One region of the Exiguobacterium sp. BRG2 genome, then DNA from elsewhere that is predicted to be linked to it. Evidence: a T-box and tRNA genes for the amino acid it is inferred to sense, from the RefSeq annotation. Region 1 holds a T-box; the other holds one or more tRNA genes.
The links. The T-box of region 1 lies ahead of alaS (alanine--tRNA ligase). A T-box ahead of a tRNA ligase gene usually reads a tRNA of that ligase, here a tRNA-Ala.

Region 1 (7,333 bases):
GCGATCGAACAAAACCCAAAAGATCCGACAGCATACGTCAATCTTGGAACATTACTGCAATCGATGAACGACGCTGATCGTGCCCTTCGTTTTTATGACCGGGCACTGATGATCGATAATACGTTCGCGAGTGCCTATTATGCGAAAGGTGCTCTGTTCTTTGCTGCCGATCAACTCGTCGAAGCAGAGGAATCATTGCGCGCAGCCTTATTATATGGACTTGATGACGCTGATCTCCATTTCATGCTAGGGATGACGTATCAAAAACTCGGTGATCCAGTACGCGGCTTACCTCGTTTACAACGCGCGTCAGAACTAAACGGTGTCGATATCGAGATCGCATTCCAATACGGACTTGCCTTAGCGCAAAACGAGAAGTTGGAAGAAGCGGTCGAGATGTTCGAGCATGTCTTGATGCTGGACGAAACGCATACAGATGCACGCTATAACTATGCGATCGCCCTTGCCTTCCTCGGTCAACAGGAAGCGTGTTACGCAGAACTTGAAGCCGTTCTTGCCTATCAGCCGGAACACGCCCTTGCACGAGATGCGAAAGCGAAGATGGATGCGTTATTAAAACAAGCAGACTGATTCAAAAAAGACGATTCCAAATGGAGTCGTCTTTTTTACGCTATTTAATTCCCGACTTCACGAATGACGCGAAGTGGAGGTCCGGAAAAGTCTTCATAGGCTTCATCCATGTTTTTCGTATACAGTTCGATGACGTTATTTTCTGTATCCTTGAAATAAGCAGAATGCTCTTTTTGATTCGATGTCTCCTGTTCGTCCCATTCTCTGAGCTTCACGGTAATCGATGCTTCCCGCAATTGATTCAAGGCTTGTTGGAACTCGTCCTTCTCAACGTAAAAGGCACAATGAACATGGACACCACCTTCATCGTACAACGTGTCCCATTCGGACACTGGTAAGTGTTTGACGGTCCGTTCTTCCATCGTGAAGTCCCGTTTCAGCCACAGACCGAGTCGAGTGTTACCGCCGATGTAAAGCCACGTTGCCCAAACCCCGTCTTGTTTAGATTGTTCTTTACTTGGTTCCGCATCCTCAGGAGCCCATTGCTCGACGATCGGAATGCCAAGTGTCCCATTCCAAAAACCGACCGCACGGTCCATATCCTCGACTTCAAGTACTAATTCACACAATCCTGCAATCGGTAAACGTGCCATCCTTAAACTCCTCCTCTTAACGAAATGGTTCACGGTATCTTTCCCTGATTTAAAATCCGGTAAACGAATGCTATGATGAAAGCAGCGAATGAAAAAGAGAGAAAGAAGGTGGAGTGATGGAGCACCCCCATCAAGTCGTCGGGCGCGTCAAACGTGTGCTCTTTTCTTCTGAAGAAGAAGCACACTCCATTGTATTGGTCGCCGTCAAAGAAAAGAACTTTGATTTAAAAGAAACCGAGCTCGTCATTACGGGTACAGGAGTCGGAATCGAACTCGGAGGAACGTATCAAGCATTCGGCCGTCTCATTGATCATCCTCGCTTCGGAAAACAACTGAAGGCGGAGCTGATTCGCCGATCGGTTCCGATGACCAAACATGCGACGATCCGCTTCTTGACGAATGGTTCGTTCACCGGCATTGGTCCGAAGACAGCGAAAAATATCGTCGATGCTCTTGGAGAAGAGGCAGTGGATCTCATCTTAAAGGATGAACGGGTACTGAATCAGGTGCCTGGGTTAAAACAAAAACAAGCCGACATCATATTGAATCGACTCGCCACGTTATACGGTGTCGATCAGTTGATGCTGTTCTTAGCACCGTTTGATGTCACACCGAAGCTAGCGGCAAAGATCTATGCCGCGTACGAGGGCGACGCCATGGCACGGATTCGGGAGAATCCGTATTCCTTGATGTATGAAGTAAACGGGATCGGCTTTAAGACAGCCGATCATATTGCCTCACATCTCGGACTTGTCGGGCTACACCCGGAGCGTGTCGCTGCTTCGATCATGCATATATTAGAACAAGAAGCGGGCGAGGGACATGCCTTCGCGACGGTCGACTCTCTGTTGCAACGGGCACCCCGTCTGCTAGGGGAAGATCCGGGAGAGCGGCTGGAACAAGCGATCGAACTGTTGCTCGCTGAAGATAAGGTCAAGCTTGAAGAAGGTTGCTTGTATTTACCGACGATCTTTTATGCGGAAGTCCGAGCGGCGAAGGAGCTAGCACGCGTCATGGCAAACGGTGCTGAACAGGAAGTCGATGTCGCGACGATTCTTGAAGCAATCGGGCACCTCGAAGAACAGTTTGGCATGGAATATGCCGCGCAACAGCGAGAAGCGATCGAGTTAGCGGTCAAAGCGCCGCTGATGGTCTTGACTGGTGGACCGGGTACCGGTAAGACGACTGTCATCAAGGGAATTTTGCATGCGTTGCAAGAAATTCATGACTGGCCGCTTGAGAAGAGTCGCGTCAAGACAGGAGAGGTCTATCCATACGTCCTTGTTGCACCGACGGGACGTGCCGCTAAACGTCTGTCGGAAGCAACGGACGTGCCGGCGATGACGATTCACCGTCTATTGAAGTATGATGGAACGAACTTTCAACTGAATGAGGATCAGCCGATCACGGGAAAAGTACTGATCATCGATGAATCGTCGATGATTGATATCTACTTGTTATCGAGTTTGCTTCGCGCCGTCCCGAACGGCATGAAAATCTTGTTCGTCGGTGACCGCGATCAATTGCCATCCGTCGGTCCAGGACAGGTGCTGGCAGACTTGATGGATACGGAAGGAATTCCCGTCGTCCGTTTGAACGTCGTCCATCGTCAAGCAGAAGATTCTTCGATATTGCGTCTTGCGCACGATTTGAAGAACCGGACGACGTCTGCTGATTTGTTATCACCACTTGCGGATCGCCGCTTCTACACTGCGTCTCCGCAAGAGACGTTACGGGGCATCTCGGCCTTCGCGGAAAAAGCACTCGCAAAAGGCTACTCGAAATTCGATGTCCAGGTCCTCGCGCCGACCTACCGAGGTCAGGTCGGGATCGACGAATTGAATGTCGCCTTGCAACGCGTCTATAACCCGGAGGAACCGAAGAAACGGGAAGTCAAACAAGGGACGCGGATTTACCGGACCGGGGACAAGATTCTCCAGCTCGTCAACAATGCGGAAGAAAACGTCTATAACGGAGATATCGGCGAAATCGTCAATATCTTCTTCGCTAAAGAGAATGTCGATAAAGTCGATAAAATCATCGCCCGGTTCGATCAGACGGAAGTCGAGTACAACCGGAGTGACTGGGATCAATTCACGCACGCCTATGCGATTACGATCCATAAAGCGCAAGGATCCGAATTTCCGATCGTCTTGATGCCGGTCTATTTCACGGGGGCGTTCAAACATTCCCGAAATTTAATTTATACGGCAGTTACTCGGGCAAAATCGAGTTTGTTATTATTCGGTGATCCGCGTGCGTTCCATAAAGCGTCGCAAGAAGAGGAACCCCGGCGCCGAACACGATTGATCGAACGACTCGGTGGGGTGACAAAGACTTGACGGATGCTGTTCGATAGGTAATAATCACGATAGATGAATGGACGTAACACGTTGATGGAAGATAAGTAAAAGGAAAACTCGAGTCCAGAGAGAAGTGAGTCTGCTGCAATCACTTTCTCGAGTCCCTTTGAAGCTCCTTCCGGAGTCGGGTGTAAACACCTGCGGGTCATCCCCGTTATCAGATGTTCGAGGTAGGCAATAGGTTGCTTACGAACGAGGGTGGTACCACGGAAGCGATGCTTTCGTCCCTTTTCAGGGATGAAAGCATCGCTTTTTTGCGTCCAAATAAAACCAATGGAGGTAACTGTTCATGAAAGCTCTAAAACCATTAACGGGTGCACAAATCCGTCAGATGTATCTTGATTTCTTCCAAAGCAAAGGGCATGCGATCGAACCGAGTGCTTCACTCGTGCCGGTCGAGGATCCATCGCTCTTGTGGATCAACTCGGGTGTTGCAACACTCAAGAAATATTTTGATGGTCGTGTCATTCCTGATAATCCACGTATCGTCAACGCACAAAAATCAATCCGGACGAACGATATCGAAAACGTCGGGAAAACAGCGCGTCACCATACGTTCTTCGAGATGCTCGGAAACTTCTCTGTCGGTGATTACTTCCGTGAAGATGCAATCAAATGGGGTTGGGAACTCTTGACGAGTGATGACTGGTACGGTCTTGACCCAGAACGTCTTTCGGTCACGATTCATCCGGAAGATGATGCAGCGCGTCAAATCTGGCTTGAACTCGGCGTACCGGCTGAGCGGATCATTCCGCTTGAAGATAACTTCTGGGAAATCGGTGAAGGTCCATCTGGTCCGAATACGGAAATCTTCTTCGATCGTGGTCCAGCTTTCGGAGACGATCCGAACGATTCAGAACTTTATCCAGGTGGCGAAAACGAACGCTATCTCGAGATCTGGAATATCGTCTTCAGTCAGTACAACCACGACGGACACGGCAACTACACGGAACTTCCGCGTAAAAACATTGATACTGGGATGGGACTCGAACGGATGGCGTGTGTCATGCAGGACGTGCCGACGAACTTCGATACGGATCTGTTCATGCCGATCATTCATAAGACAGAAGAAATCAGCGGCAAGATATACCGTGATGATTCGAAACTTGATGTAGCATTCAAAGTCATCGCAGACCACATCCGTACTGTATCATTTGCAATCGGTGATGGGGCTCTTCCTTCGAATGAAGGACGTGGATATGTTCTTCGTCGTTTACTACGCCGTGCGGTTCGTTATGCGAAGATGCTTGGGATCGAACGTCCGTTCATGTATGAACTCGTTGATACGGTCGGGAACGTCATGGTTGACTTCTACCCACAAGTTCCGGAAAAAGCGGACTTCATCAAACGCGTCATTAAAAACGAAGAAGAACGTTTCCATGAGACGCTTCATGACGGTCTTGCAATCTTGAACACGGTCGCTCAGACGTCTAAGGCAAACGGTGAGCATGTCATCAGTGGCGAAGATGCGTTCCGTCTGTATGACACGTATGGTTTCCCACTCGAATTGACAGTTGAGTATGCGGAAGATCATCAGATGTCTGTTGATGAAGAAGGCTTCAAACAAGCGATGGACGCGCAACGTCAACGTGCGCGGGCAGCACGTGAAGAGAGCGGTTCGATGCAACAACAATCGGAAGTCCTCTCGACACTAAAAGATAAAAGTACGTTCGTCGGCTATACCGACCTTAAGGCGGATGCAAAAATCATCGCATTGTTGCATGATGGAGAACGAGTCACAGAAGTGGCTGCTGGTGAAGAAGCGCAAGTCATTCTCGATATCACGCCGTTCTACGCTGAAAGTGGTGGTGAAGTCGCGGATACAGGAACAATCGAAGGCAAAGACTTCGTTCTTGATGTCAAAGATGTTCAAAAGGCACCAAACGGTCAAAACTTGCATACGGTCATCGTCCGTACAGGAATCGCAACGGAAGCGGCGGATGTCGTTGCAAACGTCGAAGCAGCAGAACGTAAAGCCGTCACGAAAAACCATACGGCAACACACTTGCTTCATAAAGCATTGAAAGACACGCTCGGAACACACGTCAACCAAGCGGGATCACTTGTTTCTCCAGAACGTCTCCGCTTCGACTTCTCACATTTCGGTGCCGTGACACAAGAAGAGTTGACAAAAATCGAACAAGACGTCAACCAAGCGATCTGGGCATCATTACCGGTTGATATCGAAGAGATGAACATCGCTGATGCAAAAGCAAAAGGCGCGATGGCATTGTTCGGTGAGAAGTACGGGGAAACGGTCCGTGTCGTCTCAGCAGGCACATACTCGATTGAATTGTGTGGCGGAATCCACGTCGGAAACACTGCAGAGATCGGTCTGTTCAAGATCGTCTCAGAGTCTGGGATCGGTGCAGGTACACGCCGGATCGAAGCCGTGACAGGTGCAGACGCGTATCGTGTGATGAATCAACACTTAGAAACACTCGAACAAGCAGCAGCTGTCTTGAAAACGAAAACGACGGAAGTTCCGGTCCGTATCGAAGCATTGCAACAACAACTTCGTGAGACGGAACGGGCGAACGAATCGTTGCAAGCAAAACTTGCGAACATCGAAGCTGCTTCACTAAAGGACGATGTTGAGGAAATCAACGGCGTACGTGTGCTTGCGAAACGTGTCGACGTCTCAGATATGGATGCCCTTCGCGGTATGATGGATGAGTTGAAGAGCTCACTTGGATCAGCAATCATTGTTCTCGGTAGTGCGCAAGGTGAAAAAGTCAATCTCGTCGCAAGCGTTTCAAAAGATTTAATCGACCAAGGCTATCATGCTGGTAAATTGATCAAGGAAGTCGCAACACGCTGCGGTGGTGGCGGTGGCGGTCGCCCTGACATGGCTCAAGCTGGCGGGAAAGATGCGTCGAAATTAGAAGAAGCACTCGCGTACGCTTCACAATACGTGCAATCACTGGCATAATAGAAACGTAGTGTATATGAAAGAGGTGATGAACGTGAGTCAGATGGATCAAACGATGAAATTCAACTTTCCAGAAGACGATAACAAAGCAGCGACACGGGATGTGTTGTTGACGGTCTATCATGCTTTAGAAGAAAAAGGATATCATCCGATCAACCAAATCGTCGGCTATCTCCTATCTGGAGATCCTGCTTACATTCCTCGTCATAATGACGCACGTAACTTAATTCGTAAGATTGAACGTGACGAATTGCTCGAAGAACTCGTGAAATCTTATTTGGCGGAGAGTGGAAATTCAAAATGAAACGTGCAATGGGACTAGACGTCGGTTCGAAGACGATCGGGGTAGCGGTCAGTGACTTGATGGGCTGGACGGCGCAAGGTGTCGAGACGGTCAAGTGGACGGAACCGGATTACCCAGAAGCCTTCAAACGGCTCGATGTCATCATGGAGACATACAATGTCGAAATCCTAGTCATTGGTCTTCCGAAAAACATGAACGGTTCCATCGGTCCCCGTGCGGAGGCGAGTGAAGCCTTTGCGAAGGAAATTGAACAGCATACTGGGCTTGAAGTCGTCTTCATGGATGAACGGTTGACGACGATGCAAGCAGAACGGATGCTGATCGATGCCGATGTCAGCCGCAAGAAACGAAAACAAGTCATCGATAAGATGGCTGCCGTCATGATCCTGCAATCGTATTTGGATCGGGCGAATCGATGAAGGGGGAGAAACCGATGGCTGAAGAAAAACGTCAGTATCTCTTTCCAGATGAAGAGGGCGGCGAACATCTTTTCGAAGAATGGTACCGTTACTCAAGTGAACGTACAGGAAAAACCTATCTATTTCTTGAA
Region 2 (7,333 bases), on a different contig from region 1:
TTATCGCCCTTGGAGTGGCGATGATCGGTGCTGGAGACTATTCACTCGCTGCACTCATCGGGTGAGGAAAAAGGTGGGTCATTCATGAAGTTCGAGGCATCAACGCTTAGCGCAAAAGACAATTATAAATTACTGATCGGAAGCATCATTCCGCGTCCGATTGCCTTCGTGACGACGCTAGGGGAAGACGGGACGGTCAACGCAGCCCCCTTTTCCTTCTTTACGGTCGCATCAAGTAGTCCGCCACAACTGGTGATTGCCGTACAACGGACGGATCAGGGACAAAAGGATACGGCACGTAATATCCTAGCAAGACAAAGCTATGTCATCCATATCGTCAGCGAAGAAATCGTCGACGCTGTCAATGAGACGGCTGCGCCACTCGCTTACGGTGAAAGTGAACTCGAACGGACGGATTTAACGCTCGTCGATAGCGATGCAATCGACGTGCCCGGAATCGCGGAAGCGAAAATCCGGTTCGAGATGTGCTTAACACAACATGTCGAGCTAGAAGGTGCCGATCTTTTGATCGGGGAAGTACTGCGCTATCACGTCGCGGATGAACTCGTCGAGTCGTTCCGGATCGATGCGGCAGGATTGAAGGCTGTCGCTCGCTTAGCAGGAAATGATTATGCGACGATCGGGAAAACGTTTACGATTGCTCGACCGACAAAATGATAGAAGTGTGAATGCTTGATTCAGTGTACGATCCATGTTGACGACGAACGTTTCGATTTAAATAAAAAGGAGTGGTGAGACCGGTCTAGCTACCGGAATCTCCACTCCTTTTTTCATATCGCGTATCTAGTTCATCGATCGGACTTCAAGGTTGTGGATCGATTTCGTTTGAAGAACCTTCGAGTCCGTGACGTTTACTATACTGATAACCATCGAGCAAATAAAAAATGATTGCCAGCGCCCAAACCCCGACACAACTGATCAAAAAGGCAGTCAAGGGAGTGACGCTACCATAATAGGATATGATCAATGGATCATTGAGTTCGACGAACAGTTGTGTCGTTAGAAGCGTACAACATAGTCCAGAGAGTAGACTGACGAGAAGACCGCTCCATGTCTGGATGACAAGTCCGATCATGCAAGAAATCAGAAGGAACAAAGGAAGAGCAGCATTAAAGGCATCCGGGCGGATGAAGGCGGACACGTAGTCCGCATACATCGGAACGAAATAAAGAATACCGGATAACAGTCCTTGAATCAGGTTGATGAAAAAGCTTTTCGTTCGCATCAGTGTTGGTTCTCCCATCGTTCCATCAATTCAAGTAGATCGACATCGATCTGGTCTCGTTCCGCAGATAACGCTGTCGCTTTTGGAATATCATTAAAAACTTCCGGTTCGCAAAGCAACTGTTCGATTTCCGCTGAACGCTGTTCGAGCCGTTCAATATCTTGTTCGAGTTGTTCGATTTGCTGACGGCGTTTTTTTTCTTCTTTCTGTGCTTCTTTGTCGATCGTCTTCGATGCCGTGACTTTTGCCGCTTTTGCCTCTTCGGCTTCAAGGCGAGCGATTTCTTCTTGTTCAGCCTTCTTCTCTGTGTAGTACGAATAATCGCCGAGGTATTCTGTCACACCAGCTTCACTCATCTCGATGACGCGTGTCGCGATCCGATCGATGAAGTACCGGTCATGGGAAACGAAGAGTAGCGTACCTTCATAGTCGACGAGAGCGTTCTCAAGTACCATCTTCGAATCCAGATCCAAGTGGTTCGTTGGCTCGTCAAGGATGAGGACGTTAGTCTTCCGGAGTTTCAGTTTTGCGAGCGCGAGACGTCCGCGTTCGCCACCGGACAATTCATGGACAATCTTGAAGACATCGTCGCCGCTGAACAGGAATTGTCCGAGCACAGAACGGACTTCTTGTTCGCGCATCAGTGGCCATTCGTTCCAAATCTCATCGATGACACGATTCCGGTCATTGAGTTCTGCTTGCTCTTGATCGTAATACCCGATCGAGACGCCGGTGCCAAAACGGAAATCACCGAAGAGAGGACGTAAACGACCGACGAGGACTTTTAAGAGCGTCGACTTCCCGATTCCGTTCGGTCCGACGAGTGCCAGTGATTCGCCGCGTTGCAAGCGGAACGTGATGTCTTTTGAGACAGCTTCTTCGTAACCGATTGCCAATTGATTGACTTGAAGAACGTCATTCCCGCTCTGTTTTTCGATTGGGAAGGAGAGGACCGTACTGCGTTCATCTCCATCTGGTCGGTCGAGCCGGTCGACCTTCTCGAGCCGTTTTCGAACGCTTTGAGCACGCTTTGTCGTTGTCGCCCGAGCGATGTTTCGTTGAATGAAATCCTGCATCTTCGCGATTTCTTCTTGCTGCTGTTCGAACTGTTTCATTTCTTGATCGTACAATGCCGCTTTTTGCTCGAGGTACTTCGTATAGTTCCCAGTGAACTTACGACAGACATTACGAGAGAGCTCATAGACGACATTGACGACTTGATCGAGGAAGTACCGATCGTGCGAGACGATCAGAACGGCACCACGATAACCACCGAGGTAACTTTCAAGCCAAGCGAGCGTATCGATATCCAGATGGTTCGTCGGTTCATCGAGAATGAGAAGCTCTGGTGCTTGCAGGAGCATCTTCGCTAAGGCGAGCCGTGTCCGTTGACCTCCGGACAATGTCTGGATCCGGCGTGAGTAATCGTCTGGATAAAAGCGCATGCCGTGCAGGACGGAGCGAATATTCGCTTCGAACTGATAACCACCTGCTTCTGAGAAGTCATGTTGTGCTTGATCGTACGTCTTCAGAAGTCGATCGTAAGCGACCGGGTCGTTCAAGATGTGCTCCATGCCCATCTCGATTTCCATCCGGCGCAGTGTCCGTTCTTGTTCTTGCAGATGTTCAAAGACGGTCAGCATCTCGTTCCAGATCGTCTCATTCGATTCGAGACCACTGTCTTGCGCGAGATAGCCGATTTTGACATCTTTACCTTTCATGATATCGCCCGAGTCATGACTGAGTTCACCAGCGATGATTTTGAGCAAGGTTGATTTACCGGCACCATTTCGACCGACGAGCGCAATTCGGTCGCGCTCTTGTACTTCCAATTTGATATTTTCTAAAATCGGCTCGACGCCGAATGATTTCGAGAGTTGGTTGACTTGTAAGAGTATCATTTCCATCCATCCTTCCACCCTTTAGTCTATCACGAACAAAAGCGCGAGGTCCTGCGGAATATATTATTTGTGACTCTATGTGAAGTGGTTTACAATCAAGGAGAGTAGAAAGCTTTTTGCAAAGATTTGGGTGCCACGATGGATGTGGCCGAAGGGGGAACTGCAGGATGAATGGATCAGACACAAAAATTCCACAAGCGACAGCAAAACGGTTGCCGCTATATTATCGCTTCATCCAAAGTTTATACAATTCAGGCAAGCTCCGCGTCTCTTCTGCTGAGTTAAGCGAGGCGGTGAAGGTTGATTCAGCAACGATTCGTCGCGATTTTTCCTACTTTGGGGCACTAGGGAAGAAGGGGTATGGATATAACGTTCAACATCTCTTAACGTTTTTCCGGAAAACCTTGAATCAAGATGAGGTGACGAATGTTGCCTTAATCGGGGTCGGTCATCTCGGAACAGCGTTTGCAAATTATAACTTTTTAAAGAATAATAGTACTCGGATAGTCGTTGCGTTTGATGCGGACGAAGAGAAGGTCGGAACAACGACGCATGACGTTCCAATCTATCATGTTTCGGACATGAAAGAACAAATCGAAGCGAATCAGGTCGATGTCGCCATCTTGACGGTTCCATCCCAGTTCGCACAGTCAGTAGCGGATGAGTTAGTCGAGTATGGTGTGACAGGCATTCTGAACTTTACGCCTGCACGGTTGAACGTGCCAGCGAGCGTTCGGGTTCATCACATCGATTTATCGATCGAGTTGCAGTCGTTAGTTTATTTCATGAAGCATTATTCGCAATCAGCTGAAGGAGTGAAATCATAATGGAAAACCTTATCCCGCTCACGTTAGGTATCGGACCTGCGAGTATCGGATTAATTGCTGTCGTCGCGTTGATCATCTTCGGACCGAAGAAGTTGCCGGAATTCGGTCGTGCTGCCGGTCAAACATTGAAAGAGTTCAAGAATGCCACGAACGGCATCATGGACGACGATAAAAAGGACGAACCGAAAGAGAAGTGATTGAATCATGACGGTTGATCAAGAACAAAGCATGACGTCGCACCTAGACGAACTGCGTAAGCGGATTGTCTGGTCGCTCCTCATCGTCGTCGTCCTGTTCGCTGTCGCATTTCCGCTCGTTCGACCGCTCGTCCGTTTTCTGCAAGCGGACTTAAAAGAGCTCGGTATCGGATTAAATGCCTTCAACGTCGCCGATCCTTTAATGTTGTATTTGAATCTTGCGTTCATCATCGCGCTGATTTTAGCGTCACCGTTCTGGATGTATCAACTGTGGGCATTCGTCCGACCAGGGCTTTATGAAAAGGAACAAAAAGCAACACTGACGTATATTCCAGTCATCTTCTTTCTATTTTTGGCTGGTGTAGCCTTCTCGTATTTCTGGTTGCTTCCCTTCTTGCTCGAAGTCTCAACGGATCTCGGGAAAGAATTGGGGATCGAGCAAGTCATCGGGGTCGAAAACTACTTCAGTTTCTTGATCCGGTTGACGATGCCGTTTGGTCTTCTCTTCCAATTGCCGGTCGTGACGATGTTCCTGACACGTCTTGGTCTTGTGACGCCATATTTCATGCGAAAGAATCGAAAATATGCGTATTTCGCGCTGTTCGTCGTTGCGGCATTGATCGCACCGCCGGACGTGACGTCACACTTGATGATCTCAGTGCCGTTGTTCGTTCTCTATGAAATCAGTATCTTGATTTCCGCGCGGACGTATAAAAAGGTCTTGATCCTCGAGCAACAGGCAGAGCTTGAACGACAGGCGGATTTGATGCGTGAATTGAATAAATGAATCGTGAATTCCTTCCAGCCATTTCGGGAGGAATTCTTTTTTATGAAAGCGTTATGTTTATATTGATAAAGCAGTTAGCGATGCGTATACTAAAGATAATTCATGGGGGCTTAGCTCAGCTGGGAGAGCGTTTGGCTGGCAGCCAAAAGGTCGTCGGTTCGATCCCGATAGTCTCCACCAAGTTCATACGTTCAACTCCTCGAGTGCTCGAGGAGTTTTTTTATGTTCCCAGTTAAATTCCTTCCAAATATAAAATGTCACCAAAAAGAAAAAAATTAAAAAAATAGACAAATATAAATTGTTTATTTCCATTAACTTCATTAAACTAAAAATACAGAATTTTCGTTAAACTGTTTTATTAGTATTACTACTATGGTTTTACAGAAAAGGGGAAACGAACGCATGAAGAAGAAGATTGCACTTATGGCAGCCGTCTTAATGACGTCTTCCAATCTAGTCAGTGCGCAAGGTGCACTGTCCTCGCAAGACAAAGCGACGGGTCAAAAACCGCAGGCGCTCTCACTGAAGAAATCGGGACAAGAAAAGAACTACAAACAATCGGATAAAGTCCGAGTCGTCATCGAGATGGAACAAAAACCGGCGATTCAAATCGCCCAATCTCAAAACAAGCGGTATAGCACATTGAGCAATGCCGAAAAGGAATCGATCAAGGATCGACTCGTCAGCGTCCAAAAATCAGTCAAGTCAGCTATCGCTAAAAAGGCGATTCCTGTTACATATAAAGAAAGCTTCACAACCGTCATCAATGGATTCAGTGGTGAAGTGAAGTTCGGTGACATCGAAGATATCAAACAACTCGAAGGAGTCAAAAGTGTACATATCGCGCACGAATATGCGCGCCCAACCGTCGATAAAGGTGCCAAGCCAGACATGCTGTATAGCAAGGACATGGTCAATGCGAAGGAAACATGGCAGGACTATGGCTTTAAAGGGGAAGGAACCGTCGTCGCGGTCATCGATACGGGGATTGATCCATCGCACAAAGACATGGTCTTGAGTCCAGAGACAAAGGTGGATTTAACCTCTTCGAAGGTCGAGAGTGCGAAAGAAACAAAAGGTTTAAAAGGAAAGTATTTCACGGAAAAAGTACCGTACGGCTATAACTATGCCGATCACGACAGCGAAATCCGTGACTTAGGTGCGGGGGCATCGATGCACGGGATGCACGTCGCAGGTACGGTCGGAGCAAACGGCGATGAAGCAAACGGTGGTATCAAAGGGGTCGCGCCGGAAACACAGCTCCTCGCGATGAAAGTCTTCGGAAACGATCCAGGAATGCCATCGACATTCAGCGATATCTACATTAAAGCGATCGATGATGCGATTGCACTCGGAGCCGATGTCATCAACATGAGTCTCGGTTCGACGGCATCGTTCGTCAATTCAGATGCTCCAGAACAACGCGCAATCGTCAACGCGATGAACAACGGTATCTTGTGTGCGATCTCTGCTGGTAACTCGGCGTTTGCAGGTCATGGTGCGGGTAATCCATATACAGCAAACCCGGATATCGGTGTCGTTGGTGCACCAGGATTGACGAGCCAGGCGCTTCAAGTCGCGTCACTCGAAAATACGAAATTGACGCTTGAAGGCATGGCGCTGACGATCGACGGTCAGGATGCCGGTTATTTGGCATACCAAAAACAAGATTCGCCGAATCCGATTGCCGTCTTCGATAAAGAGAAGAAGGATGTCGTGTATGTCGGTGACGGTCAAGCTTCGAACTATGAAGGTAAAGACGTCAAAGGGAAAGTCGTCTTCGTCGTGCGTAACGGTGGTTTCAACTACGGTATGATCCAAGCAGAAGCTGAGAAGCAAGGGGCAGCAGGTGTCATCGTCCGCGGTCGAGTCGATCACGGGGATTACGTCAGCATGGCGCTCAACAATCCGACGATTCCACTCGTCACGCTTAGCATCGCGGACGGGAATGATCTCGAAGCAAAAGCAAAAGAAGGCAAGGCAATCGCAGTGACATTTGACGGAAAAGCGGTCTCAACCGATAACCCGGTCGCAGGACAAATGTCTGACTTCACGTCATGGGGTGTCACGCCAAGCCTTGACTTCAAGCCAGAAATCACGGCACCAGGTGGGAAAATCTATTCGACGCTTAATGATAACGAGTATGGCGTCATGAGCGGTACATCGATGGCAGCACCACACGTCGCTGGTGGAACAGCACTCGTCATGCAACGGATTGCGAAGGACTTCAAAGTCACTGGTGCAACACGCGTTAAACTCGCCAAAAACATCTTGATGAATACATCGCGTCCGCAACTCGATCAAGGAAAATACAACGCAGAACTGAAAACAGGCAATTTCTACTCCCCACGTCGTGAGGGAGCTGGACTGATGGA

Region 2: it has a tRNA-Ala gene. The T-box ahead of alaS (alanine--tRNA ligase) is inferred to sense a tRNA for this amino acid. The anticodon was not compared.

What each region holds. Positions count from the first base shown of each region.
Region 1 covers NZ_JAUZUW010000003.1:301,727-309,059, forward strand. The annotation lists gene Q9R23_RS06535 (tetratricopeptide repeat protein) at 1-591, shown strand, start outside; gene Q9R23_RS06540 (VOC family protein) at 636-1,184, opposite strand; gene recD2 (SF1B family DNA helicase RecD2) at 1,301-3,526, shown strand; T-box leader at 3,569-3,779, shown strand; gene alaS (alanine--tRNA ligase) at 3,837-6,479, shown strand; gene Q9R23_RS06555 (IreB family regulatory phosphoprotein) at 6,514-6,783, shown strand; gene ruvX (Holliday junction resolvase RuvX) at 6,780-7,202, shown strand; gene Q9R23_RS06565 (DUF1292 domain-containing protein) at 7,217-7,333, shown strand, end outside.
Region 2 covers NZ_JAUZUW010000018.1:3,892-11,224, reverse strand. The annotation lists gene Q9R23_RS15515 (DoxX family protein) at 1-65, shown strand, start outside; gene Q9R23_RS15510 (flavin reductase family protein) at 85-678, shown strand; gene Q9R23_RS15505 (hypothetical protein) at 824-1,246, opposite strand; gene Q9R23_RS15500 (ATP-binding cassette domain-containing protein) at 1,246-3,147, opposite strand; gene Q9R23_RS15495 (redox-sensing transcriptional repressor Rex) at 3,315-3,974, shown strand; gene Q9R23_RS15490 (twin-arginine translocase TatA/TatE family subunit) at 3,974-4,171, shown strand; gene tatC (twin-arginine translocase subunit TatC) at 4,179-4,958, shown strand; tRNA gene Q9R23_RS15480 (tRNA-Ala) at 5,063-5,138, shown strand; gene Q9R23_RS15475 (S8 family serine peptidase) at 5,361-7,333, shown strand, end outside.